One region of the Bacillus sp. V2I10 genome, then DNA from elsewhere that is predicted to be linked to it. Evidence: a T-box and tRNA genes for the amino acid it is inferred to sense, from the RefSeq annotation. Region 1 holds a T-box; the other regions hold tRNA genes.
The links. A T-box is a leader RNA that pairs with one kind of tRNA and senses whether it is charged. The one in region 1 lies ahead of serS (serine--tRNA ligase), so its partner is inferred to be a tRNA-Ser.
Positions count from the first base shown of each region.

Region 2: it encodes a tRNA-Ser, which carries the amino acid that the T-box ahead of serS (serine--tRNA ligase) is inferred to sense. The anticodon was not compared.
Region 3: it encodes a tRNA-Ser, which carries the amino acid that the T-box ahead of serS (serine--tRNA ligase) is inferred to sense. The anticodon was not compared.

Region 1 covers NZ_JAUSYV010000001.1:341,372-350,650, reverse strand. Annotated here, with positions in the region: gene guaB (IMP dehydrogenase) at 1-1,035, shown strand, start outside; gene QFZ72_RS01965 (D-alanyl-D-alanine carboxypeptidase family protein) at 1,211-2,569, shown strand; gene pdxS (pyridoxal 5'-phosphate synthase lyase subunit PdxS) at 2,767-3,651, shown strand; gene pdxT (pyridoxal 5'-phosphate synthase glutaminase subunit PdxT) at 3,672-4,262, shown strand; T-box leader at 4,319-4,538, shown strand; gene serS (serine--tRNA ligase) at 4,592-5,869, shown strand; tRNA gene QFZ72_RS01945 (tRNA-Ser) at 5,991-6,083, shown strand; gene QFZ72_RS01940 (deoxynucleoside kinase) at 6,213-6,881, opposite strand; gene QFZ72_RS01935 (deoxynucleoside kinase) at 6,878-7,519, opposite strand; gene hppD (4-hydroxyphenylpyruvate dioxygenase) at 7,797-8,912, shown strand; gene QFZ72_RS01925 (flavin reductase family protein) at 8,943-9,279, shown strand, end outside.
Region 2 covers NZ_JAUSYV010000001.1:104,682-113,960, forward strand. Annotated here, with positions in the region: rRNA gene QFZ72_RS00470 (16S ribosomal RNA) at 1-820, opposite strand, end outside; tRNA gene QFZ72_RS00475 (tRNA-Gly) at 914-987, opposite strand; tRNA gene QFZ72_RS00480 (tRNA-Pro) at 1,002-1,078, opposite strand; tRNA gene QFZ72_RS00485 (tRNA-Arg) at 1,097-1,173, opposite strand; tRNA gene QFZ72_RS00490 (tRNA-Leu) at 1,262-1,347, opposite strand; tRNA gene QFZ72_RS00495 (tRNA-Leu) at 1,366-1,449, opposite strand; tRNA gene QFZ72_RS00500 (tRNA-Lys) at 1,465-1,540, opposite strand; tRNA gene QFZ72_RS00505 (tRNA-Gln) at 1,569-1,643, opposite strand; tRNA gene QFZ72_RS00510 (tRNA-Asp) at 1,650-1,725, opposite strand; tRNA gene QFZ72_RS00515 (tRNA-Val) at 1,734-1,809, opposite strand; tRNA gene QFZ72_RS00520 (tRNA-Glu) at 1,836-1,907, opposite strand; tRNA gene QFZ72_RS00525 (tRNA-Ser) at 1,925-2,015, opposite strand; tRNA gene QFZ72_RS00530 (tRNA-Asn) at 2,022-2,096, opposite strand; gene QFZ72_RS00535 (SprT family protein) at 2,239-2,685, opposite strand; gene cmpA (cortex morphogenetic protein CmpA) at 2,789-2,902, shown strand; gene QFZ72_RS00545 (Tex family protein) at 3,098-5,260, opposite strand; gene QFZ72_RS00550 (PP2C family serine/threonine-protein phosphatase) at 5,348-5,947, opposite strand; gene sigB (RNA polymerase sigma factor SigB) at 5,947-6,735, opposite strand; gene rsbW (anti-sigma B factor RsbW) at 6,701-7,183, opposite strand; gene QFZ72_RS00565 (anti-sigma factor antagonist) at 7,180-7,512, opposite strand; gene QFZ72_RS00570 (PP2C family protein-serine/threonine phosphatase) at 7,575-8,585, opposite strand; gene QFZ72_RS00575 (anti-sigma regulatory factor) at 8,597-8,998, opposite strand; gene QFZ72_RS00580 (STAS domain-containing protein) at 9,001-9,279, opposite strand, start outside.
Region 3 covers NZ_JAUSYV010000001.1:1,431,400-1,440,678, forward strand. Annotated here, with positions in the region: rRNA gene QFZ72_RS07120 (23S ribosomal RNA) at 1-839, shown strand, start outside; rRNA gene rrf (5S ribosomal RNA) at 967-1,082, shown strand; tRNA gene QFZ72_RS07130 (tRNA-Val) at 1,104-1,179, shown strand; tRNA gene QFZ72_RS07135 (tRNA-Thr) at 1,242-1,317, shown strand; tRNA gene QFZ72_RS07140 (tRNA-Lys) at 1,416-1,491, shown strand; tRNA gene QFZ72_RS07145 (tRNA-Leu) at 1,506-1,586, shown strand; tRNA gene QFZ72_RS07150 (tRNA-Gly) at 1,596-1,667, shown strand; tRNA gene QFZ72_RS07155 (tRNA-Leu) at 1,677-1,765, shown strand; tRNA gene QFZ72_RS07160 (tRNA-Arg) at 1,780-1,856, shown strand; tRNA gene QFZ72_RS07165 (tRNA-Pro) at 1,861-1,937, shown strand; tRNA gene QFZ72_RS07170 (tRNA-Ala) at 1,955-2,030, shown strand; tRNA gene QFZ72_RS07175 (tRNA-Met) at 2,062-2,139, shown strand; tRNA gene QFZ72_RS07180 (tRNA-Ile) at 2,146-2,222, shown strand; tRNA gene QFZ72_RS07185 (tRNA-Ser) at 2,239-2,331, shown strand; tRNA gene QFZ72_RS07190 (tRNA-Met) at 2,420-2,496, shown strand; tRNA gene QFZ72_RS07195 (tRNA-Asp) at 2,500-2,575, shown strand; tRNA gene QFZ72_RS07200 (tRNA-Phe) at 2,634-2,709, shown strand; tRNA gene QFZ72_RS07205 (tRNA-His) at 2,749-2,824, shown strand; tRNA gene QFZ72_RS07210 (tRNA-Gly) at 2,841-2,914, shown strand; tRNA gene QFZ72_RS07215 (tRNA-Ile) at 2,919-2,995, shown strand; tRNA gene QFZ72_RS07220 (tRNA-Asn) at 3,030-3,104, shown strand; tRNA gene QFZ72_RS07225 (tRNA-Ser) at 3,110-3,200, shown strand; tRNA gene QFZ72_RS07230 (tRNA-Glu) at 3,215-3,286, shown strand; gene glgB (1,4-alpha-glucan branching enzyme) at 4,105-6,036, shown strand; gene QFZ72_RS07240 (glucose-1-phosphate adenylyltransferase) at 5,990-7,135, shown strand; gene QFZ72_RS07245 (GlgC family sugar phosphate nucleotidyltransferase) at 7,217-8,245, shown strand; gene glgA (glycogen synthase GlgA) at 8,242-9,279, shown strand, end outside.

The DNA of each region.
Region 1 (9,279 bases):
AGATTTATTCAAGACTTCTCGATCAAGATCTCTGACGTTATGACAAAAGAAAACTTAGTAACGGCAGACGTCGGAACAACTCTTAAAGAAGCAGAAAGCGTTTTGCAAAAACATAAAATTGAAAAGCTTCCACTGGTTGATGACCAGGGTGTTTTAAAAGGATTAATTACAATTAAAGATATCGAAAAAGTAATCGAGTTTCCGCATTCAGCAAAAGACGAGCATGGACGTTTGCTTGTCGGTGCTGCAGTAGGTGTTACTTCAGACACGATGCTTCGCGTGAAAAAACTGGTTGAGGCTAACGTTGATGCAATCGTGCTGGATACAGCTCATGGCCATTCAAAAGGCGTTATCGAAATGGTAAGAACCATTAGAAATGAATATCCTGATCTGAATATTATTGCAGGAAATGTTGCAACAGCAGACGCTACAAGAGAGCTTGCAGAAGCTGGAGCGAATGTTGTAAAGGTAGGCATCGGACCTGGTTCTATTTGTACAACCCGTGTTGTTGCAGGTGTAGGGGTACCTCAAATAACAGCTGTATATGATTGTGCGACTGAAGCACGCAAGCTTGGCATTACTATTATCGCAGATGGCGGAATTAAATATTCAGGCGATATCGTAAAAGCATTAGCATCAGGCGGACACGCAGTTATGCTGGGCAGTCTCCTGGCTGGTACTTCGGAAAGCCCCGGCGAAACGGAAATTTACCAGGGAAGACGCTTTAAGGTCTACCGCGGTATGGGTTCTGTCGGAGCAATGGAAAAAGGAAGCAAAGACCGTTACTTCCAGGAAGATAACAAAAAATTTGTTCCTGAAGGTATTGAAGGAAGAACTCCTTATAAAGGACCTCTTTCAGATACGATCTATCAGCTGGTTGGCGGTATCCGTTCCGGTATGGGATATTGCGGAACAGCAAACTTGGAAGAGCTGCGAGAAAATACACAGTTTGTCCGCATGACGGGTGCAGGTCTTCGCGAAAGTCATCCTCATGATGTTCAAATTACAAAAGAATCACCGAACTATTCGCTTTAATAAGTGTTTCTAGGTCGATTTACCTGAAATGTAATACAATGTTCAATCTTTAGGACAGAGTCTCAGACTCTGTCTATTTTTTTTGATCATAGTGTGATAAAATCGACTTTGTTGTTTGTAACTCAGGTCAATAATTGAATATAAAAATAGATAAAAAACGGTGGAGGTTATGAATTTGAGCAACATGAAGTTAAAGCGTTTGCTGTCCATTCTGTTTGCTGCTGTTCTGGCGATAACAGTTGTTTTGCCGGCATCACAGACATCTGCGGCAGAAAATGATGCAGTTGGAGTTAATGCAAAAGGTGCAATTTTAGTAGAAGCGTCTACAGGTAAAATTTTATACGGGAAAAATGCAGACGACCTGCTGCCGATTGCAAGTATGGCTAAAATCATGACAGAATACTTGGTTCTTGAAGCAGTTGACAAAGGAAAAATCAAATGGGATCAAACTTACACTCCAAGTGAGTATGTATATAAAATTTCCCAAAACCGCGGACTTTCCAACGTTCCATTACGAAAAGACGGTACATACAATGTGAAAGAGCTTTATGAAGCGATGAGCATTTATTCTGCAAACGGAGCAGCTATTGCATTAGCTGAAATCATTTCAGGATCTGAGTCTAATTTCGTACAATTAATGAATGAAAAAGCAAAAGAGATTGGTCTTAAAAACTTCGAATTTGTGAACTCCACAGGTTTAGAAAATGGAGATCTTGCAGGAATGCATCCGGATGGAACGACAGCAGATGCTGAAAATAAAATGTCAGCGCGGGATATGGCGCTGCTTTCTCAAAAATTAATTAACGACTACCCAGAAGTTTTGGAAACAGCAAGTACTCCGAGAAAAGTATTCAGAGAAGGCACAGAAGATGCAATCAAGATGGATAACTGGAACTGGATGCTTGAAGGCCTATTATTTGAAACAGAAGGTGTAGATGGTTTAAAAACAGGTTCAACTAAATCAGCAGGTTCCTCTTTTACAGCAACTGCTGAACGAAATGGCATGAGAGTCATAACAGTAGTATTAAACGCAGCAAGTGATGACGGCAGCCTGCACACTCCTCGTTTTAAAGAAACGAAAAAAATGATTGATTATGCATATAACAATTTCAAGATGGAAGAAGTCTATCCTGAAAACTATCAAATCAAAAACAAATCTGACCTCTCTGTTGTGAAAGGGAAAGAAAAAGAAGTAGCAGTAGCAACAAAAGAACCGCTTAATCTTGTTGTTAAAAATGGTGAAAAAGAATCATATAAGCCAAGCTACGTTTTTGACCAAAAGAAGGTTAATGCTGACAATGTAGTACAGGCCCCTGTCAAAAAAGGCGAGAAAATCGGCTATATGACAGTTAAGTACACAGGTAAAGGCCAAGATCTTGGCTTCTTAGAAGAAAAAAGCGACGCCAATGTTGATATCGTAACAAAAAGCGGTGTTGAAAAAGCCAATTGGTTTGTATTATCCATGAGAGGTATCGGCGGATTCTTCGGAAGTCTTTGGGGAACAGTGACTGACACTGTCACTGGCTGGTTTTAATTGAAAAAAGACTTACTCGAGATGAGTAAGTCTTTTTATATAAATGGATATATTAGGAATTGGATAGATGGATCTGCTTTTCTTTGATTGAATTGTTTTAATTATCTCTTTAATTTTGATAGGATTTTTTTATAACTTAGGATAGAATAAGTTATATGTGCAAAATGAAATTTTACATATTATAAGGGGGATATAGAATGAATAACACAGGTACAGATCGTGTAAAACGCGGAATGGCAGAAATGCAAAAAGGCGGCGTCATTATGGACGTAGTCAATGCAGAGCAAGCAAAGATCGCTGAGGAAGCTGGAGCAGTTGCTGTTATGGCGCTTGAGCGCGTTCCTGCTGATATTCGTGCAGCAGGCGGAGTTGCCCGTATGGCAGATCCTACAATTGTTGAAGAAGTGATGAAGGCTGTAACGGTTCCAGTTATGGCAAAAGCACGTATTGGCCACATTGTTGAAGCTCGCATTTTAGAAGCGATGGGTGTCGATTACATTGATGAGAGTGAAGTGCTGACTCCTGCTGATGAGGAGTACCACTTAAATAAGCGTGATTATACAGTTCCATTTGTTTGCGGATGCCGTGATTTAGGCGAAGCTACTAGACGTATTGCAGAGGGCGCTTCTATGCTCCGCACAAAAGGCGAGCCTGGAACAGGAAATATCGTTGAGGCTGTCCGCCACATGCGTAAAGTAAATGGACAAGTGCGCAGAATCATTGGAATGAGCACGGATGAACTGATGACAGAAGCGAAGCTGTTAGGCGCGCCTTATGAGCTTCTTCTTCAAATCAAGCATGAGGGCCGCCTTCCGGTTGTAAACTTCGCAGCAGGCGGAGTAGCAACTCCGGCAGATGCTGCGCTAATGATGCAATTAGGCGCAGACGGTGTATTCGTAGGTTCAGGTATCTTCAAGTCTGAAAACCCGGCAAAATTTGCTCGTGCAATTGTTGAAGCAACAACTCACTATCAGGACTATGAGCTGATTGCAAGTCTTTCAAAGGGACTTGGAACAGCAATGAAAGGCATTGAGATCTCAACATTGCTTCCTGAGAACAGAATGCAAGAGCGCGGCTGGTAATCATAAAGGAGTAGAATACAATGCTTAAAATAGGTGTATTAGGCCTTCAAGGTGCTGTAAGAGAGCACATTCGATCAATAGAGGCAAGCGGTGCAGAAGGAGTCGTTGTGAAACGTCCTGAGCAGCTGGATGAACTGGACGGACTTATTATGCCAGGCGGAGAAAGCACGACAATGCGCCGCCTGATTGATAAATATGACTTCATGAATCCGCTGAAGGCTTTCGCTGAACAGGGAAAGCCAATGTTTGGAACCTGTGCCGGATTAATTCTTCTTGCTAAGAACATTGTGGGATACAGTGAAGGACATCTTGGCTTAATGGATATTACGGTAGAGAGAAATTCATTTGGGCGTCAGCGCGAAAGCTTTGAAGCAGAATTGAACATTACGGATGTTGCTGAAGATTTCGTTGGTGTGTTTATCAGGGCTCCTCATATTGTGGAAGTTGGAGAAGATGTGGAGATTCTGTCTAAGCATAACGGGAGAATTGTTGCAGCACGTCAAGGACAGTTCCTGGGCTGCTCATTTCATCCTGAATTAACGGATGATCACCGGATGACTGGGCTGTTTGTACGTATGGCGGAAAACGCAAAAGCAAAGTTAAGTGTATAAAACCCTTGCAACCATCCCAAACTTGTAGTAAATTATGAATTACTTAATTGAACATGAGAAACATGATGACAGGAAATAGTAGCAAGTGTATCTTTCTTAGAGAGCCGGTGGCTGGTGAAAATCGGTGTTAGAGCCTTGTGAATCCATCCTTGAATGAGATGTTGAAATCCTCGGAGAGTATACATGTCCGGTACAGGCCGTTATCCTGCTTAAGAGGAAGGCGTTTTATTTGCCTTCAATTAGGGTGGCAACGCGGATATAACTTCCGTCCCTTTACCAGGGGACGGGAGTTTTTTTATTTGCAAAAAAACATAAAAAGGAGTTTTGTCATGCTGGATATTAAATATTTGCGCGCTAACTTTGAAGAAGTAAAAGAAAAACTGTCTCATCGCGGAGAAGATTTAGGCGACTTCAGCAAGTTTGAGGAACTGGATCAAAAACGCCGTGAACTGATTTCTAAAGTAGAAGTATTTAAAAGCAAGCGAAATGAAGTTTCAGGTCAAATTGCTGTTTTAAAACGTGAAAAACAGGATGCAGATCATCTAATTAAAGAAATGCGTGAAGTTGGCGACCGCGTGAAAGAAATGGACGATGAGCTTCGCGAGGTTGAGTCACAGCTTGAAACGTTAATGCTGTCTATTCCAAATATCCCTCATGAAAGTGTGCCTGTAGGCGAGACGGAAGACGATAATCTTCTTCACCGCGAATGGGGAGAAACTCCTGTATTTGCATTTGAACCAAAGCCGCACTGGGATGTTGCCGATCACCTTGGGATTTTGGATTTTGAACGTGCTGGAAAAGTAACCGGCAGCCGATTTGTTTTCTACCGCGGCTTAGGTGCCCGTCTCGAGCGTGCACTTATCAGTTTTATGCTTGATTTGCATATTGATGAGCACGGCTATACAGAAGTGCTTCCTCCATATATCGTAAATCGTGACAGCATGACGGGAACAGGCCAGCTGCCTAAATTCGAAGAAGATGCATTTAAAATTGCGGGTGAAGATTACTTTTTAATTCCTACAGCTGAAGTGCCTGTAACCAACATGCACCGTGAAGAGATCCTCTCTATTGATCAGCTTCCGGTCAACTATGCAGCATACAGCTCTTGCTTCCGTTCTGAGGCTGGTTCTGCAGGAAGAGATACTAGAGGATTAATCCGCCAGCATCAATTTAATAAAGTAGAGCTTGTGAAATTTGTTAAGCCGGAAGATTCTTATGATGAGCTTGAAAAACTGACAGGACATGCAGAGAAAGTTCTTCAGCTGCTGGGTCTTCCTTATCGTGTGCTAAGAATGTGCACAGCTGACCTTGGATTCACTGCAGCAAAGAAATACGACATTGAAGTATGGATACCGAGCCAGGAAACGTACCGCGAAATTTCATCTTGCAGTAACTTTGAGGCTTTCCAGGCGCGCCGCGCAGGAATCCGTTTCAGACGTGAACCTAAAGGAAAACCAGAATTTGTTCATACATTGAACGGATCTGGTCTTGCGATTGGCAGAACTGTTGCCGCGATCCTTGAGAATTATCAGCAGGAAGATGGAACAGTCGTTATTCCTGAAGTCTTGCGTCCATATATGGGGAATAGAGAAGTCATTTCACGATAATAATAACCTTTTAAGAAGGGGCCAAAATCCGTTTTGTCCCCTCCTTAAATTTTTTTGAAAAAGTTTTTTAGAATCGTTGACAAGTATATTTTAGATATGCTATATTAATTCTTGTCAGTACGGAGGTATACCCAAGTCTGGCTGAAGGGATCGGTCTTGAAAACCGACAGGGGGGTCAAACCCCGCGGGGGTTCGAATCCCTCTACCTCCTCCATTTTACATATAAAATCCAATTTTTAGCGCATAAAGATTGGAGATTGATAAAACCTGCGGCAGATTCTGCTGCAGGTTTTTTGTATATCTTTTTTTGCTGGATACAAAAAAAAATAACCGATTAGACCGGTTATTTCTTAAGTAATCTTGTCTGCTCTATAAAATGGGCGACACGCTCAACTATTGGTTCAATTGAACCTTCGTTTGCCATAATGTCATAATCGTTAATGTTGAGGCGCAAGACAGGACATGCATTAAAGTTATTAATCCAATCCTCATAGCGGCGGTGCATTTCTTCCCAATAAGCAATTGGTGTCTGCTGCTCCATCGGACGTCCGCGTTCTTTGATACGGGATAAAATATCCTCAAGGCTGCCTTCTAAGTAAATCAAAAGGTCAGGATGAGGGAAGTAAGGTGTCATGACCATCGCATCGAATAAATTCGTGTATGTTTCATAATCCACTTCTGTCATCGTGCCTTTTTCATAATGCATTTTGGCAAAAATCCCAGTATCTTCATAGATTGACCGATCCTGAATAAAACCTCCGCCGTATTCAAAAATCCGCTTTTGCTCTTTAAATCTTTCAGCAAGGAAGTAGATTTGCAGATGAAAGCTCCATCTTTCAAAATCTGCGTAAAATTTATCAAGATAGGGGTTTGTGTCTACTTTTTCAAATGAGGTGCGGAAATTCAATGCATTTGCAAGTGCATTTGTCATTGTCGATTTTCCGACACCGACAGTTCCAGCTATGGTAATGACGGCGTTGTGAGGAATGCTGTATTTCTCTCTCAAATTCATTTACTAGTAACTCCTTCATGTAAAGATTCATCCAGGCGTTTAAATATATAGGTTAAATCTTTTTCGTTTTGTACAAAATCAAGCTCATCTCCGCTGAATCTTAGAACAGGGATGGATGGGTGCTCTTTTTCCCACTGAGACATGGCCACTTCGTAGTCCTCCGATAACTGCTTTAAATAGCCGGGATCGATATTTTTTTCGATCTCTCTCCCGCGTATATCAATGCGGTTAAGCAAGGTATCAAGACTTGCATTCAAGTAAATGATCAAGTTTGGCTTTGGCATGTCGCTTGTTAAAATCGAATAAATATCAAGGTATTTATCGTATTGTTCTTTTTTAAGAGTGCGCTTTGCGAAAATAAGATTTTTATAAATATGATAATCTGCCACAACAGGCTGACTCTTTTTTAGAAATAACTGAGCAATATCTTCAAGCTGTTTATATCGATTACACAGGAAGAACATCTCTGTTTGGAAACTCCACTCTTCAATGTTTTCATAAAATTTGCCGAGAAAAGGATTCTCATCAACGATCTCTTTAAGCAAATGAAATTGATAGTGTTCTGCTATCGCTCTTGCAAGCGAAGTTTTCCCAACACCAATCGGTCCTTCCACGGTAATAAACGGTACACCATTCATCACGGGTCCTCCTACGCAAAAAAATCTATCAAAACAGACAAATTTTATTGTATCACAGTGGCAATATGAAAAGAGTAAGGTTTTAACAAAAAAGAAAAGTTTCCAATTATCCTCTCATAGCAGCAAGAGTTTTATGCGGATGCAGCAACATAAGATCTAAGGTTACATCATTGCAGAAAAGCGTTATAGCTTTACTCAGCACTCTTGCTTCCATCTCTCCTTTTTCCGTATGATGTATTCGGAATAGTAATAATATTCATAAAATGGAGGGATTTATATGCGTGAGGAAACAGCAGCAAAGGACAGTCAGGTTGAAGATTTTTTTCCGGTTAAAGATGTTGACTATCTGGAAATGTATTCAGGCAATGCCAAGCAGTCGGCTCACTATTTTTGTACTGCCTTCGGTTTTAAAATCGTCGCCTATTCAGGACTTGAGACAGGGAACAGGGAAACCGTATCCTATGTGCTTCAGCAGCAAAAGGTACGCTTAGTTATTACAGGTTCTTTAAATGATACCTCACGTGTAGCTGAATTCGTCAAGAAGCACGGGGACGGGGTAAGAGATATCGCTTTAGTCGTGGATAATGTTGAAAAGGCTTACAACGAGGCTGTTTTTAGAGGAGCCATTGCTATTACTCCGCCATTTGAATTGAAGGATGAACATGGTGCCGTTAAAAAAGCCGTAATCGGTACATACGGAGACACCATTCATTCTCTAATAGAGAGGAAAGAATACAAGGGCGCATTTATGCCGGGGTTTGAAGCGGCTGAAATGAAGATTCCTTATACAGAAGCAGGAATCATCGGCGTTGACCATGTTGTAGGAAATGTAGAGAGTATGCAGGAATGGGTTTCCTATTACGAGAAAGTGATGGGTTTTAAAGAAATGCGTCATTTTACAGATTCGGATATCAGTACAGAGTATTCATCTCTTATGTCGAAGGTTATGCATAATGGAGGCCGGATTAAATTTCCTATTAATGAGCCGGCAGAAGGAAAACGGAAATCGCAAATACAGGAATACCTGGAGTTCTTCAAAGGGCCAGGTGTGCAGCATCTTGCTATTTTAACAGAGGATATCGTCTCTACAGTTGCGATTTTAAAGAAAAATGGCGTGGAATTCCTGAAGACCCCTGAGACTTATTATGAAACACTAAGTGAACGTGTCGGAGATATTGATGAAGAGATTGATAAGCTGAAAGAACTTAACATTCTGGTGGACCGTGACGATGAAGGGTATTTGCTGCAGATTTTCACGAAGCCGATTGTCGATCGTCCCACAGTCTTTATAGAAGTGATTCAGAGAAAAGGAGCGAAAGGCTTCGGTGACGGAAACTTTAAAGCGCTTTTTGAATCAATCGAACGGGAGCAGGAGCGACGCGGTAATTTATAAGGACTTAATCCTGAAAGCAAGGTGATAAAGATGGATGTAATGCCAGAGTCGCTTCACTGGAAAGACGCTTATAAATTAATGATTGGCTCGATCCTGCCAAGGCCAATCGCTTTCGTATCGACTATTGATGAAAAAGGAGCGGCAAACTTGGCTCCGTTCAGCTTTTTTACCGCAATCTCAGCTGAACCGATGATGGTTTGTTTCTCTCCTATGAGAAAAGGGACGGATGGATCTAAAAAGGATACTCTCATCAATATTGAAAAAACGAAGGAATTTGTCATCAACATAGTGAGTGAACAAATAGCGGAACAAATGAATCAATGTGCAGGCGATTTTGATCCGGAGGTAGATGAATTTGTTCAAAGCG
Region 2 (9,279 bases), 240 kb from region 1:
GCACTCATCGTTTACGGCGTGGACTACCAGGGTATCTAATCCTGTTCGCTCCCCACGCTTTCGCGCCTCAGCGTCAGTTACAGACCAGAGAGTCGCCTTCGCCACTGGTGTTCCTCCACATCTCTACGCATTTCACCGCTACACGTGGAATTCCACTCTCCTCTTCTGCACTCAAGTTTCCCAGTTTCCAATGACCCTCCCCGGTTGAGCCGGGGGCTTTCACATCAGACTTAAGAAACCGCCTGCGCGCGCTTTACGCCCAATAATTCCGGACAACGCTTGCCACCTACGTATTACCGCGGCTGCTGGCACGTAGTTAGCCGTGGCTTTCTGGTTAGGTACCGTCAAGGTGCGAGCAGTTACTCTCGCACTTGTTCTTCCCTAACAACAGAGTTTTACGATCCGAAAACCTTCATCACTCACGCGGCGTTGCTCCGTCAGACTTTCGTCCATTGCGGAAGATTCCCTACTGCTGCCTCCCGTAGGAGTCTGGGCCGTGTCTCAGTCCCAGTGTGGCCGATCACCCTCTCAGGTCGGCTACGCATCGTTGCCTTGGTGAGCCATTACCTCACCAACTAGCTAATGCGCCGCGGGCCCATCTGTAAGTGACAGCCGAAACCGTCTTTCCAACTTGAACCATGCGGTTCAAGATACTATCCGGTATTAGCTCCGGTTTCCCGGAGTTATCCCAGTCTTACAGGCAGGTTGCCCACGTGTTACTCACCCGTCCGCCGCTGACCTCCTAAGAGGTCCGCTCGACTTGCATGTATTAGGCACGCCGCCAGCGTTCGTCCTGAGCCAGGATCAAACTCTCCGAAGAAAATTTGTGACTCAATTTGTTGCTGACTTCAAAAATTTAAAACGTTTGGTACGCTTTTGGTTTTGTTTAGTTTTCAAAGATCATTTTTAAAATTGGAGCGGGTGATGGGAATCGAACCCACGACATTAGCTTGGAAGGCTAGAGTTTTACCATTAAACTACACCCGCGAAAAGTATTTGTCTGGTCGGGAAGACAGGATTCGAACCTGCGACCCCTTGGTCCCAAACCAAGTGCTCTACCAAGCTGAGCTACTTCCCGGACACATTATATATAGAATGGCGCGCCCGATAGGAGTCGAACCCATAACCTTTTGATCCGTAGTCAAACGCTCTATCCAATTGAGCTACGGGCGCACTTATTAATGTAATGAAGCGACTTAAATATAATACCAAGTTGCGTTCTTTTTGTCAACAACTTTTTTGAGGTTTTTTAAAACTCTTTTGGTGCGGCCGAGAAGAGTCGAACTTCCACGGGGTTGCCCCCACTAGGCCCTCAACCTAGCGCGTCTGCCATTCCGCCACGACCGCGAAAAGATAAAAAATGTATGGTGCGGGTGAAGGGACTCGAACCCCCACGTCAAAGACACTAGATCCTAAGTCTAGCGCGTCTGCCAATTCCGCCACACCCGCATACATTAGTTAAAATGGTGTGCCATGAAGGACTCGAACCTTCGACCCTCTGATTAAAAGTCAGATGCTCTACCGACTGAGCTAATGGCACTTAATTATATTCGCATTTAAAATACAAATGGCTGGGCTAGCTGGATTCGAACCAGCGCATGACGGAGTCAAAGTCCGTTGCCTTACCGCTTGGCTATAGCCCAATAAAATGGCGGTCCCGACCGGGATCGAACCGGCGATCTCCTGCGTGACAGGCAGGCATGTTAACCGCTACACCACGGGACCAAATATGATGGTGGAGGATGACGGGCTCGAACCGCCGACCCTCTGCTTGTAAGGCAGATGCTCTCCCAGCTGAGCTAATCCTCCCAATCATTTATATGCATTTAAAGCGATGACCCGTACGGGATTCGAACCCGTGTTACCGCCGTGAAAGGGCGGTGTCTTAACCGCTTGACCAACGGGCCAAAAGACAAAAAAATAATGGCGGAGAAGGAGGGATTTGAACCCTCGCGCCGCTTACGCGACCTACACCCTTAGCAGGGGCGCCTCTTCAGCCACTTGAGTACTTCCCCATAATATGGCTCCGCAGGTAGGACTCGAACCTACGACCGATCGGTTAACAGCCGATAGCTCTACCACTGAGCTACTGCGGAATAATTAGTCATGACAGACTTCTTTAATTATATGAAGATTCGTACAAGCTGTCAAGCCTTCTTTTTAATAATCATTTGCGTCTCTTACGACGGCTTTTATAATTTATCACAGCTTTGTATAATGAGTCAACCCCTTTTTTATTTATGAAACAAGTTTTATTTTCCCGCCGCACTTTCCGCATACATACTTGGAAGTATCCATTCTTCTGTGCCGTTTGTAAATGAACATGCAGGCTGTACATTGATACTCTATTGTCTTCTTTATTCTGGCAGCCGTCTGCAGAGGTTTGCAGAATCTGGGCGCATCCACTTTAGAAAGCAGCTCCCTAAATTCAGGATCACGGTGTTTGTATCCTCTGCCTTCTAAATGAAGATGATAGTGGCAAAGTTCATGTTTGATTATGCCAATTACTTCTTCTAATCCTTGAGCTAAATACTTAGGGTTAATCTCAATGTTATGGCTTTTTAAAAGGTATCTGCCGCCTGTTGTCCGCAGCCGGCTGTTAAAGAAAGCTTTATGTAGGAACTTTTTGTGAAAGTAAGTTTTTGAAATAGATTCTGTCAGTTCCTGAAGCTCTGTTTCATTCATCGGTTACACCCCGCATAGTTTGTATCTCCGAACAGGACATCTTGCGCCCGCATATAGTTAGTAATACACATACTCCATTATAAACAATAAGGAGGAACGAGCAATGCCTTCATGGTTAAAAAACCAAATGCAGCGTGCTTTTTATGAAAAGGATCGGTATCAAATAAAAATGCTGAATCAATGCTGGTATTTCTATAGAAAAAAACACTGCTCATGAGCAGTGTTGGGTTTTTTTAAGTTCAATTAGCGGAAAACAGACTTTTATTAGCGAAAACTTCATCTTTTATAGCTGATTTTCGAGATTTATTAGCCAAAATGAGAAATCATTTAGCCAAAACGCCTTTTAAGGTCCCAGAACTCTATATTTAAAATATACAGCTACTTGAACACTGCCCGTAAGCAGTGTTTATCGTTAACTGTTTATCATCGTCAAGGCAACACGGCCTTTATGTGCATCTACAGAGTCCACCCAAACCGTAACAACGTCACCTACTGAAACTACATCGAGAGGATGTTTGACAAAAGAGTTTCTAAGCTTTGAAATATGAACGAGCCCGTCCTGTTTTACGCCGATGTCAACAAAAGCGCCAAAATCCACAACATTGCGCACAGTGCCCTGAAGTTCCATTCCTGTTTGAAGGTCCTCGAGTTTCAAGACGCCCTTTTTAAGCAGCGGCTTGGCGATTTCATCACGAGGGTCGCGTCCAGGTCGAACTAGAGAATCACAAATATCTTTCAGTGTAAGCTCTCCAAGATCGATAGCTTCTGCGGTTTCTTTAATATGAATATCCGCTATTTTTTCTCTTAGCTGCTCCGTTCCGACATCATTCAGGGTTAGTCCGAGCATTTTAAGGAGCTCTTCAACCTCTTTGTAGCTCTCAGGATGAATGCCTGTTGAGTCAAGCGGATGTTTTCCGTCAGGTATTCTCAGGAAACCTATGCATTGTTCAAACGTTTTTGCCCCAAGTCTAGGTATTTTCTTTAATTGCTTCCTGTCCTGGAACTTTCCAATTTCATCCCGCTGCTTCACAATGTTGACCGCAACAGCTTTGCTCAAGCCGGCTACATATTGCAGGAGTGATGATGATGCTGTGTTGACATTCACTCCTACCTGGTTAACAACTGTTTCAACAACGAAAGTCAGAGAATCATTTAACTTCTTCTGTGTGACGTCATGCTGGTATTGTCCTACTCCTACTGATTTAGGATCAATTTTAACTAGCTCTGCAAGCGGATCCTGCAATCTTCTTGCGATGGAAACTGCACTTCGCTCTTCCACTTGGAACTCAGGAAATTCCTCGCGGGCAAGGTCAGATGCAGAATAAACACTTGCCCCCGCTTCATTTACGATGATGTAGGCAAGATCTGATTTTAGTTCATCAATGAGATCTGCAACAAATTGTTCTGTCTCTCTTGAAGCCGTTCCGTTCCCAATCGCAATCAGCTCGATGTTATTTTTTTTGATCACATTGATTAATTTTTGTTTTGCTTCTTTAGCTTTATTGACCGGAGGATGAGGGTAGATGACACCTATTTCAAGGACTTTTCCGGTCTCATCGACAGCTGCAAGCTTACATCCCGTCCGGAAAGCAGGGTCAATCCCTAATACGACACGGCCTTTCAATGGCGGCTGAAGCAAAAGGTTACGCAGATTTTCAGAGAAAATATGAATCGCACGATCATCCGCTTTCTCCATTAATTCTTTTCTGATTTCACGTTCAATTGACGGCTGAATTAATCGTTTATAGGAGTCCTCAATTGCTTCAATATAGACACCCTTCACCACTGTGTGCTGATTTTTCAGTTCATTTCTTTGAATATGGGTAGTGATCTGGTCTGCCGGAGCCTGAATGGATACTTTCAGGATTCCTTCTTTTTCCCCGCGATTCATTGCAAGGACCCGGTGCGGGACAACCTTTTGAATCGGCTCTTCGTACTCATAGTACATTTCATACACTTTCTTCTCATCTTTTTCTTCATCCTTTGAAGATGTGATGATTTTTCCCTTTCGGAAGGTTTGCTCACGAATCCATTGACGATAGGAAGGCTCATCTGAAATCCACTCAGCTAAAATGTCCTTTGCGCCTTCGATTGCATCTTCTGCAGTCAAAACCTCCTGGTCCTCGTTTACATACTCGAGCGCTTTTTCCTTGAGCGACCCTTTAGAAGGCTGTCCCTTTATCCACTCTGCAAGAGGTTCTAATCCTCTCTCTTTGGCAACCGTTGCTTTGGTTCTTCGTTTTTGTTTATATGGACGATAGAGGTCTTCTACCTTTTGAAGTTTTAATGCATTTTCTATTTCTTTTTTAAGCTCTTCTGTAAGCTTTCCCTGTTCATCAATTAAACGGATGACTTCTTCCTTTCTTGATTCCAGGTTTTGCGTATACTGCCACTTTTCCGAGATATCACGGATTTGCACCTCATCTAATGCACCTGTCTGTTCTTTTCTGTATCTTGCAATGAAAGGAACTGTGTTGCCATCTTCTAATAAAGCTATAACATTCGATACCTGTTTATATGTAATGGATAAATCCGCACTGATTGTTTTCATAATGCGCTCTGTCTTCTCTGCCATTCTTTTACCTCCCCAAAATAAAGACTTAGAAACATTTTACCAAAAGACACGGACTTTAAAAAATGATCAAAATAAAAAAGCCGTCAACTAGAATAGCTGACCGACTACATAGGTTAAATCATCCGCCCTTGACTTAGTATAAGGTTCAAGCTGATTTGAAATATCTTCAATTGTCCGGTGATCCTTAAGCAGTGATTTTACAGCAGGAATGTTAAGTCCATCTGAATGGATAATGAATTTTGCACCAATATCGTATGGAAAGGATTGAACACGGAATTTCTGAGGTTTACCTGACATATAGCCCAGAACAGGAAGAGGATAGACGAATGTGCCTGAAGGAGAATAGAGGACAAATCGGATATTTCCAACAGAACTGAATGTTAATTGATTCTGTTTAAAATACGCTTTAAAAATAGCAACAGTTGCTCCGCGTTTATTTTTTAATACCTCATTTGATTTCTCGATCAGCAGTCCAACGTCCTCTGCATGAAATTCCTCAACGACATCTTTAATGGCAGAAGACGATTCATAAGCTCGTTCACCGCTGCCAAGACCATCTGCAACAGCACATATGAAATAGTCTTCAGTTGCTTTAATTAAGAAACTGTCCCCGCATAAAGTTTTACCTTCTTTTTGCATTTGATAAGCATATGCATAGACACGATTGTTTTCTTCAATTTGAATCATTAATGCTGCCCCATTGATAAGTCAGCCGAAAGTGCTTCTTTTAACTTCGTAATCGCTCTTCTTTGAAGTCTAGATACGTGCATTTGAGAAATCCCAAGAATTTCTCCCGCTTCCTTTTGACTCTTATTTAAAATATATGTGTGATGAATAATTTCTTTTTCACGGTCTGACAGAACGTGAAGAACACTTTCAAGCATAAGCTTTTGATTCACTTGCTCGTATCCTTCTTCTTTTGATCCTACGATATCAAGAATTGTCACTGTGCTGCCGTCGGAATCAGCCTCAATCGAATGATCGACAGATAAAGCCTGATAGCTTTTGCCCATCTCCATCGTCTCAAGCACTTCTTCCTCTGTCACCTCAAGGTAGTCTGCTATTTCGTGAACAAGCGGTGAGCGCTGAAGGGAATTTGTTAATTCGTCTACAGCCATTTTTATTTTAGGTCCAAGCTCTTTAATTCTTCTTGGAACATGAACACTCCATGTTTTATCGCGCAGGAATCGCTTGATCTCACCGATGACAGTCGGAATGGCAAAGGCTTCAAACGTTTTTCCGAATTCAGGATCATAGCGGCGGATCGCCCCAAGCAAGCCAATCATGCCCACCTGCTTTAAGTCTTCATGAAAGCTTTTGCCTCTTGAATATTTCTTAGCCAGTGTTTCAACTAGCCCGCTGTAATATTCCACAAGAAAAAGCTGAGCATCTTCATTTTGGTTGTGCTGAAAATCGAAAATCAATTCATTTATTTCTTCTTTAGTTCGCTTCGTAGTTTTGGATGGTTGTGTCATGTTCTACTCGCTCCCCGTTTAAATACTTTGTCATAAAGACGGTAACGCCGGAATCGATCTGTACATGAACTTCATCCATAAGCGTTTCCATCAAGTAGAGCCCCAACCCTCCTTCTGGAAGTTGGTCAACAGGGTTTGCAGCCGAATAAGGACCCAGTTCGTTTTTCTTTTGTTCAAAATTGAAGCTTTGACCGCTGTCTGACACCATTACTTCAAGACGGTCATCGTAAAGACCAAAGCCGATCATGACTTCTCCGCCTTCGATTTTCTCATAAGCGTGCTGCACAGCATTTGTGCATGCTTCACTGATCGCAATTTTTAAATCTTCAATTTCATCATAGGAGTAACCCATTCTGCTAGCGATACCAGAAAGAGTCAAACGGACAATGCCGACAAATTCCGGTTTAGCAGGTATTTTCACCTCGATGTAATCCACTAACTGTTTCATCGAACCCCACCTTCTGATTTAGAAGAAATGTCAATAATATCACTTAGACCCGTTATGTTGAATAGTCTTTCCAAACGAGCGGATAAATTAACAAGTTTTAAATCGCCCTCATTTTTCCTCACAGCTTTAAGCAAACCAACGAAAGCGCCAAGCCCTGTACTGTCCATGTAAGAGACATCCTTAAGGCTTACGATCATGACAGGTTTTCCCTCTTCTGCAAGCGGCATTAGTTCTTCTCTTAATTTCGGCGCAGTGTATGCATCAATTTCTCCAGCTAAATCTATTTGAATATGTTCCTCTGATCGATTAACATTTATATTTAAATTCATCAATATCACCCCAGTAAGTTTACTTGTAAGCTAGTAAAACAAATACCCACTTTTTTTACAAGTTAAACCTCGCGTTTTAAAATAATTAGCGTAAAATCATCACGCAGTTCAAAGTCCTGCATCTGTAAAAAGTCTTTATATATATTATCTACAATACCCTGAGCATTCAAATCACTGTATTTTTTAATGAGGTCCGTAATAAAATCACGTTCAATGAACTCTTCTTCATTTGTTTTTGACTCGGTTACACCATCGGAAAGCAAAACAATCATATCGCCTTTTTCCACGATTCTGCTGTATTGCTTGTACTTTATGGATTGATCAATACCAAGGACCAGACCTTTTGTGTTCATATCATGAAAACGGTCCTCTTTAGCACTGTAATAAAATCCAGGCTCGTGGCCCGCTGATCCATAGACAAACTCATGTGTATCCGTATCATACATACCGTAAAACATTGTAATGAACATGCTCGGGTCTACGTTATGCTCAACAACCCTGTTCAGATTTTCAAGAACACGGCTTGGAGATTTACGGGACTCCGGCAAGCTGTCCATTGCATATTTAATCATAGACATACAGAGTGCAGCGGGAATTCCTTTCCCGATTACATCCGCTATGGCAATACTTACGCTTTCTTCATCATAAACAAAATGATAGTAATCCCCGTTCATATGCTTTGCAGGAACACTGATTGCACCAATATCAAGATTTGGAACTGTCGGCACTGACGTTTCTAAAAGCATTTGCTGAACATTCAAGGCTACTTGAATCTCAGACTTTATCTCCTGCTGCTGATCCCGCAGGCTTTGATGCTCCTGATAGGCCAGTCCATACCCCATCATGACCTCTAATAGAAAGTCCAAAGAGTGCAAAACATCTTGATGTACATCAGGAAATAAATCTTGGAGCACTTTACGGTGAAGACTGATAATTTCCTCAGGGGGTACTTGTTCCTCAATCGCTTTTCTGCTGAACTTTTGCCCCTGGTACAAAGCCGTTTCTGTTAATTCTTGCATATAATGACTCAGTATTTCCTGATATTTCGATTCAATGACTTCCTTAAAATCCATCTAGCTTCCCCCTAGCGAAGCCATTTGACTGCTTGGATATCCGTTCCCTCTCCCAAAACGGTATTAATGCTGAATTCATCCATCAGGCGTTTTACTCCAGGCAATCCGGCTCCTAACCCACCAGATGTTGAAAAGCCGTCTTCCATCACTTTTCGGATATCTGGTATTCCTGGTCCGTTATCAATGGCTATTATTTTTAAACCTTTTTTACTGAATTCGCTGATCTGCTCAATGCAAATTTGACCTTGTCCAGCATACAAATATATATTACGGGCTAATTCGGAAATAGCTGTTGTAATCCTCGCTTGGTCTACAGTACCAAACCCGAGTTCTTTTGCAACATTGCGTCCAAGCTGCCGCGCAGCAACAATGTCCCACTCCGTAATGATTTTTACACAGGATTGGTTATCCATGCTTATTCCCCCAGCTCCTGTTGTAATGTTTCAAGTCCTTTTTCCAGGTCAAGCGCGGTTTGTACACCAGCAAGGTGAATGCCAAGCTCAATGAGGGTGATTGCTACTGCAGGCTGAATGCCTGTTAAAACAACTTTAGCTCCCATTAATTTCGACATGCCGATAACATCACCTAAAACCTTGGCGATAAAAGAATCAATTACATCTACGGAGGTTAAATCTATGACAACACCGCTTGCGCCCGTCTCATGGATTTTATGAAGAAGATCTTCCTGAAATTG
Region 3 (9,279 bases), 1.1 Mb from region 1:
GACCCCGTGGAGCTTTACTGTAGCCTGATATTGAATTTTGGTACAGCTTGTACAGGATAGGTAGGAGCCTTGGAAGCCGGAGCGCCAGCTTCGGTGGAGGCATTGGTGGGATACTACCCTTGCTGTATTGAAATTCTAACCCACAGCCCTGATCGGGCTGGGAGACAGTGTCAGGTGGGCAGTTTGACTGGGGCGGTCGCCTCCTAAAATGTAACGGAGGCGCCCAAAGGTTCCCTCAGAATGGTTGGAAATCATTCGCAGAGTGTAAAGGCACAAGGGAGCTTGACTGCGAGACCTACAAGTCGAGCAGGGACGAAAGTCGGGCTTAGTGATCCGGTGGTTCCGCATGGAAGGGCCATCGCTCAACGGATAAAAGCTACCCCGGGGATAACAGGCTTATCTCCCCCAAGAGTCCACATCGACGGGGAGGTTTGGCACCTCGATGTCGGCTCATCGCATCCTGGGGCTGTAGTCGGTCCCAAGGGTTGGGCTGTTCGCCCATTAAAGCGGTACGCGAGCTGGGTTCAGAACGTCGTGAGACAGTTCGGTCCCTATCCGTCGTGGGCGCAGGAAATTTGAGAGGAGCTGTCCTTAGTACGAGAGGACCGGGATGGACGCACCGCTGGTGTACCAGTTGTCTTGCCAAAGGCATCGCTGGGTAGCTATGTGCGGAAGGGATAAGTGCTGAAAGCATCTAAGCATGAAGCCCCCCTCAAGATGAGATTTCCCATCACGCAAGTGAGTAAGAACCCTGAAAGATGATCAGGTTGATAGGTCTGAGGTGGAAGCGCGGTGACGTGTGGAGCTGACAGATACTAATCGTTCGAGGACTTAACCACAGTCTAATAAAGTGTAAAACCTAAGTGAATCTTGTTATCAAACGTTATTTAGTTTTGAAAGAATAACTTCTTTCAAAAAAAGCTTGAAATCTTTTGATTTCATAGTATAATAATTTTTGTCACTATGTCTGGTGATGATGGCAAAGAGGTCACACCCGTTCCCATGCCGAACACGGAAGTTAAGCTCTTTAGCGCCGATGGTAGTTGGGGGTTTCCCCCTGTGAGAGTAGGACGTTGCCAGGCTAATGACAAAAATATTCAAGCGGAGGATTAGCTCAGCTGGGAGAGCATCTGCCTTACAAGCAGAGGGTCGGCGGTTCGAGCCCGTCATCCTCCACCATTTATTCTTGTTGTTAACATGCTGCAAAAGAGATCAGCAAAAAAGTATTACTTACCTTATATGCCGGTGTAGCTCAATTGGTAGAGCAACTGACTTGTAATCAGTAGGTTGGGGGTTCAAGTCCTCTTGCCGGCACCATTCGGTCTGAAACCGAATCAAGAAAATCGAGCCACTCCTTGAATAATCTTTCTGAGATTTGGGTGTCTTGCAAAACTAAAGAGTGTTTTCTTAACTAAGTGCCATTAGCTCAGTCGGTAGAGCATCTGACTTTTAATCAGAGGGTCGAAGGTTCGAGTCCTTCATGGCACACCATTTTTCCTTAATATGCGGGTGTGGCGGAATTGGCAGACGCGCTAGACTTAGGATCTAGTGTCTTTGACGTGGGGGTTCGAGTCCCTTCACCCGCATCATATTTTGCGGAAGTAGTTCAGTGGTAGAACACCACCTTGCCAAGGTGGGGGTCGCGGGTTCGAATCCCGTCTTCCGCTCTTACTTGCGCCGGGGTGGCGGAACTGGCAGACGCACAGGACTTAAAATCCTGCGGTAGGTGACTACCGTACCGGTTCGATTCCGGTCCTCGGCACCACTTATATCATATATGCGCCCGTAGCTCAATTGGATAGAGCGTTTGACTACGGATCAAAAGGTTATGGGTTCGACTCCTATCGGGCGCGCCATATACGGGAAGTAGCTCAGCTTGGTAGAGCACTTGGTTTGGGACCAAGGGGTCGCAGGTTCGAATCCTGTCTTCCCGACCATTTCCAACTTTTAATTAGGGGCCTTAGCTCAGCTGGGAGAGCGCCTGCCTTGCACGCAGGAGGTCAGCGGTTCGATCCCGCTAGGCTCCACCAATTAAATAGAATTAATTGACTTTGTTCCTGGGGCGGTGTAGCTCAGCTGGCTAGAGCGTACGGTTCATACCCCGTGAGGTCGTGGGTTCGACTCCCTCCGCCGCTACCAAAAAAAGGACCTTTAGCTCAGTTGGTTAGAGCAGACGGCTCATAACCGTCCGGTCGTAGGTTCGAGTCCTACAAGGTCCACCATTCTATTTAGTCTTTCGGAGGTATACCCAAGTCCGGCTGAAGGGATCGGTCTTGAAAACCGACAGGGGAGTCAAATCCCGCGGGGGTTCGAATCCCTCTACCTCCTCCATTATTATTTTAAATTAGTGAAATATTTACTTCAGCAAACCGATTGATACACAGCATAATCGGATGAGAAAAAACTTGATTATTATTGTCGCGGGGTGGAGCAGTCTGGTAGCTCGTCGGGCTCATAACCCGAAGGTCGCAGGTTCAAATCCTGTCCCCGCAACCAAATGGTCCCGTGGTGTAGCGGTTAACATGCCTGCCTGTCACGCAGGAGATCGCCGGTTCGATCCCGGTCGGGACCGCCATTTTCACTTGATTTGCGCAGTATTAGTAAAATGCTGTGAAGATTTAATTAAAACAAATGGCTTGGTAGCTCAGTCGGTAGAGCAAAGGACTGAAAATCCTTGTGTCGGCGGTTCGATTCCGTCCCAAGCCACCATTTACCTTAATGATGTAAATTGTAAAAAATATAATAGTGGCGGTTGTGGCGAAGTGGTTAACGCACCAGATTGTGGCTCTGGCATTCGTGGGTTCGATTCCCATCAGTCGCCCCATTTTTATATTCATATTGCGGGTGTAGTTTAATGGTAAAACTCTAGCCTTCCAAGCTAATGTCGTGGGTTCGATTCCCATCACCCGCTCCATAATGGGCCTATAGCTCAGCTGGTTAGAGCGCACGCCTGATAAGCGTGAGGTCGATGGTTCGAGTCCATTTAGGCCCACCATTTCTGTTTTGGTGAAATAAGGTTTCAATATTATTCCGCAGTAGCTCAGTGGTAGAGCTATCGGCTGTTAACCGATCGGTCGTAGGTTCGAGTCCTACCTGCGGAGCCATATCTGGGGAAGTACTCAAGTGGCTGAAGAGGCGCCCCTGCTAAGGGTGTAGGTCGCGTAAGCGGCGCGAGGGTTCAAATCCCTCCTTCTCCGCCAGAAAGCCTGTTTTTGGCCCGTTGGTCAAGCGGTTAAGACACCGCCCTTTCACGGCGGTAACACGGGTTCGAATCCCGTACGGGTCATACTTAAAAGAGTGCTGCACATAGTGCAGCGCTTTTTTGTTGATTTTAAATGCTGAAACCTAGATTGTAAATCGGTCAAGTCTATTATGAGATCTTTTAAGTAGTAGTCTTTATTGGTTATGAATCAAGCTGTATCCTCCTTACCGCCTTACTATCCGAAATGATTCTCCTACTCGCAGATTGCCCTTCCAACTATCTAAAAAAAATAGTGTGGTAGCTCGCCAGAATAAATCCGCTTATAAAAAACAACTCAAAATCATTCTGAAAACTCGAATGGAGCTTCTGCTCATCAAAACTTCAGCACAGGTCATAAAAAAGATGATTCACTTTCTTTTCCCCGGCCTAAAAAATATATTTTCAACAAATAATATAAATTTTTATAAAAATATCGAGCGTGGAGGTTTCATTAATAACAAACAGAGGTATAAGTAATCGTAATAAAGAAAACAAAAGCGAAGAATAAAAAGATTTCGACAATTCTTACTCATTTTGTCGAATTAACTGTTATTGTGATATAACTTACTCGAATTACACTATTAGAATATTATGTTAGAAATTCCTGTATTTTCTTACACATAATGAGTTAATTAGTATATTTGACTGATGTTTATTTCGTCAAATTCTTCTATTATCCTTATTTCTTTCGTTTCTTTATTCGACATTTTTTTAGCAGTCATTTTAAAAGAATAATTTTTTGAAAAATGAATACTGGTTCATGACATATCATGTCAATAAGTAGAAGCGCTTACAAAAAAGGTAATCCTTCCCTCTGATTGAAATTAGAATTAAGATAAACTTTATAGAAAGGGTGATTAGGAATGAATCTTGCTACGCCAACTGATTTTGAGGTTCATCTTTTCCATGAGGGAAATTTGTTTAAAGCTCATGAATTATTTGGTGCTCACAGCAGCGTACGAAACGGTGTTTGCGGTACTGTGTTTACTGTTTGGGCTCCTCATGCGCTTGAGGTGCGGGTTGCAGGTGATTTTAATCACTGGGACGGCTCGAATCACAAGCTTGAAAGAGTGAATGATCAAGGTATCTGGTCTGCTTTTATTCAGGATATAAAAGAGGGAGACCTTTATAAATACGAGATTATTACACTGAAAAATGAGAAAATTCTTAAATCTGATCCATTTGCTTTTTATGCTGAGGTAAAACCTAATACCGCTTCGATTGTTTATGATCTGGCAGGATATGAATGGAACGATCAGAAGTGGCAGAAGAAGAAGCGTCAAAAGGAAATTTATAACCGTCCGATGTATATTTACGAGCTTAATCTTTGTTCTTGGAAAAAGAAAGAGGACGGCAGCCTTTATACATATTCGGAGCTGGCGGATATATTGATTCCGTATGTTCTCGATCATGGATTTACTCACATTGAGCTTTTGCCTATTATTGAACATCCTTATGACCGTTCATGGGGATATCAGGGAACAGGATATTATGCGGCCACCAGCCGGTACGGAACTCCTCATGACCTAATGAAATTCATAGATCTTTGTCATCAGAATAATCTTGGCGTCATCATGGACTGGGTGCCTGGTCATTTCTGCAAGGATGCTCATGGACTTTATTATTTCGACGGGGAACCGACATTTGAATATAAGAGATATGAAGACCGGGAGAATGAGGTTTGGGGTACGGCTAACTTTGATTTAGGCAAGCCTGAGGTTCAGAGCTTCTTAATCTCAAATGCTCTTTTCTGGCTTGAAAAGTATCATATTGATGGGTTCAGAGTGGATGCAGTAGCAAATATGCTGTACTGGCAGAATACTGAAGAGCCTCACGAGAATCCATTTGCAGTGAGCTTTTTGAGAAAGCTGAATGAAAATGTATTTGCGTATGATCCTGGTGTTTTAATGATCGCAGAGGACTCTACAGACTATCCTTTAGTGACATCACCTACCTCTGATGGAGGGCTTGGGTTTAACTATAAATGGAACATGGGCTGGATGAACGATATTCTCAAGTACATGGAAGCTCCGCCTGAACAGCGGAAGCACCTGCATCACAAGGTATCATTCTCTTTGATCTATGCTTTTACTGAGAACTTTATCCTTCCGCTTTCACATGATGAAGTGGTTCATGGAAAACGTTCGCTGCTGAATAAAATGCCGGGTGATTATTGGCAGAAGTTTGCCCAATATCGTCTGCTGCTCGGGTATATGATGACTCATCCAGGCAAAAAACTGCTGTTTATGGGCGGGGAGTTTGCCCAGTTTGATGAGTGGAAGGATCTTGAGCAGCTTGATTGGGTGCTTGATGATTTTGACATGCATCAAAAGGCAAGAAGCTATTTCAAGGAATTGCTGGCCGTTTATAAGAGACAGCGCCCTCTGTATGAGCAGGACCACTCTCATGAAGGCTTTGAATGGATTGATGTGAATAATTCCGAGCAAAGTATATTTTCCTTTATCAGAAGAGGCCTAAAGCCTAATGAGCAGCTCGTTGTAGTCTGCAACTTCACACCGCAAACCTACCACGATTATAAAGTGGGGGTGCCGGCTGATACAAAATACATTGAAATCATGAACAGTGATGACACTGTATTTGGAGGATCAGGCCAGGTTAATAAGAAAGATCTTAAAGCACTAGAAGGCATGCAGCATAATCAGCCTTATCACATATCAATGACCATTCCGCCTTATGGAATATCCATTTTACGCGCAGTTAAAAAACGAGAGGAGACAATCAACCATGGTGAAAAAAAAGTGCGTCGCAATGTTATTGGCAGGAGGAAAGGGTAGTCGATTAAGTTCGTTAACGCAAAACCTTGCAAAACCCGCAGTTCCATTTGGCGGAAAGTACCGCATTATCGACTTTACATTAAGCAATTGCTGCAATTCAGGTGTAGATACAGTTGGGGTGCTTACACAATATCAGCCGCTTGTCCTGAATTCTTATATCGGAATTGGCAGTGCATGGGATCTAGACCGTAAAAATGGAGGAGTTACAGTGCTCCCTCCATACGCAGAATCATCAGAAGTTAAATGGTACAAAGGAACGGCAAGTGCCATCTATCAAAACATGAACTACTTAAAACAGTATGATCCTGAGTATGTCCTGATTTTATCTGGTGATCACATCTATAAAATGGATTATTCGGAAATGCTTGATTACCATGTTGAAAAAGATGCAGACGTAACGATCTCTGTTAAAGAAGTGCCATGGGAAGAAGCAAGCCGCTTTGGCATTTTAAATACAGATGCAAATTTAGAAGTTATCGAATTTGATGAGAAGCCTCAAAATCCTAAGAATAACCTTGCATCAATGGGTATTTATATTTTTAAATGGTCGATATTAAAAGATTTTTTGGAGATGGATGAAAGGAATCCGTACTCAAGTCACGACTTTGGCAAAGACGTATTGCCTTTGCTGCTTGATGAAAAGAAAAAACTTATGGCTTTTCCATTTAAAGGCTATTGGAAAGATGTCGGAACGGTTAAAAGTCTTTGGGAAGCCAATATGGATCTCTTAAATGAAGTGCCAGAACTTGATTTGTTTGATAACAACTGGCGGATATATTCTGTTAACCCGAATCAGCCGCCTCAATATTTATCAGAGGGTGCAGAAGTAACGGAATCTCTGGTGAATGAAGGATGCGTGGTTTATGGAACCATTTACCATTCGGTTTTATTCCAAGGTGTAACAGTAGGACAGCATTCGTTCCTGAAAAACACGGTTGTCATGCCGGATGCGGTCATTGGCAATAATGTATATATTGAAAATGCGATTGTTCCATCAGGTTTAGTAGTACCGGATGGCATGGTGATTCGTTCGGATAAAGATATTGAAGAAGTCATTTTAGTAACGGAAGAGCTAGTAGAGCAAACGGCAGGAGCATAACCGGTAAGTACGATGTGCAAACAGCAGAGAAACCCTATTTATTTCCGATGAAAATAAACTAATGCGAGAGGTGGAACAGCTATGAATCAAAGGATGCTGGGAATTATTGATGCAACAACGTATACAAATGCCATCGAGGACTTAACGGTGAATCGGTCGATGGCTGCTATTCCGTTTGCGGGGCGTTACAGATTAATTGATTTTGTTTTATCAAATATGGTGAATTCAGATATTGAAAGTGTAGCTATTTTCCCAAAATACCAATATCGTTCCCTAATGGATCATTTAGGGTCAGGCAAGCAATGGGATCTTAATAGAAAGCGCGATGGGCTGTTCTTTTTCCCGTCTCCGCATTTAAATGATCAGTATAATGAATTCGGATCCATTCGCCAGCTGTCAGATCACATTGACTATTTCTTGAGAAGCAAGCAGGAATATGCGGTGATCACAAACAGCTATACAGTCTGCAACATTGACTTCAAAGATGTTCTGGCGAAACATGTGAAAATGGGCTGCGATATTACGGAAGTTCGCAAAGACGGCGAATCTCTGCATATGTATGTGATGTCGACAAAATTATTACTGAATCTTATCCATGATAATAATCAAACGGGTTATAAAACCATTGCACAAGTAATCATGGAGAATACTCATAAAATGATGATTTGTGATTATGAGTTTGATGGATACGTTGCCATTATTGATTCAATTGAAAGCTATTACCGCCACAGCTTAGATATGCTTAAGCCGGAAGTTTGGCAGCAGTTATTTATTAAAAACCGTCCGATCTTAACCAAGGTGAAGGATGAGCCGCCTGCAAGACACGGACAGAATGCTGTTGTGAAAAACTCAATGATCGCAAACGGCAGCATAATTGAAGGGTATGTAGAAAACAGTATTATTTTCAGAGCTGTTCATATCGGAAAAGGAACAGTCATAAAAAATGGTATTATTATGCAAAAATCTCAGGTTGGAGAAAATTGCGTGCTTGAGAATGTAGTTCTTGATAAAGATGTAAAAGTAGGCAGCGGCATCGAATTAAAAGGATCTGCTGATCTGCCGATCGTACTTAGAAAAGGAACAGTACAAGGAGCGCTGATGAAATCGTGAAGGTATTATTTGTTGTATCGGAATGTGTCCCTTTTGTAAAATCAGGGGGTCTGGCGGATGTTGCAGGGGCGCTGCCCAAGGAATTAAAGCGTCTTGGAACAGATATTCGAGTGATTTTACCTAAATACGGTCAAATTCCGGAGCGGTTCCGGTCAAAAATGAAAAAAATCAAAGATATTGTTGTTCCTGTCGGATGGAGAAGACAATATTGCGGAATTGAACAGCTGGAATTTGAAGGAATCACGTATTATTTCATCGATCATGAATATTATTTTAAGCGTGACTCTTTATATGGCCACTATGATGATGGGGAGCGTTTCTCTTTTTTCTCTAGAGCTGTTCTGGATTCGATTAAAGCAGTCGATTTCCAGCCTGATGTGATTCATTGTCATGATTGGCATACAGGCATGGTGCCATTTCTATTAAAAGAAGAGTACGCTTCTCAATCGTTTTATGAAAATATGAAAGCAGTTTTTACGATTCATAACCTGCAATTTCAGGGTATTTTCCCAAGAGATATTCTGCATGATTTACTTGGTCTTGATGATCGGTATTTTAATGCAGATCAGCTGGAATTCCACGGCTTTGTGAACTTTATGAAAGCTGCTCTTGTGGCTTCAGATATGATTACAACAGTAAGCCCTACATACAAGAATGAGATTCAGACCCCTTACTTCGGTGAACGTCTTGATGGGCTGCTGCGGGTGAAGGAAGCATCCCTTGTAGGAATATTAAATGGAATTGATGATGCGATTTATAATCCGGGGGACGATCCATACATAGCGTTTCCGTATGATGAAAACTCTGTCAAAAACAAAGCAAAGAATAAAAAAGAGCTTCAGAAGATGTTTGGTCTTCCGGAAAAAGAGGATACGCCTCTTCTTACGATGGTCACTCGTTTAACGCAGCAAAAGGGCCTTGATTTGGTCGAGCGCGTCCTGCATGAAATGCTTCAATCAGATATGCAGATTATTATCCTTGGAACCGGTGAGAAAAAGTTCGAGGATTTCTTCAGGCACATGGAGTGGCTGTAT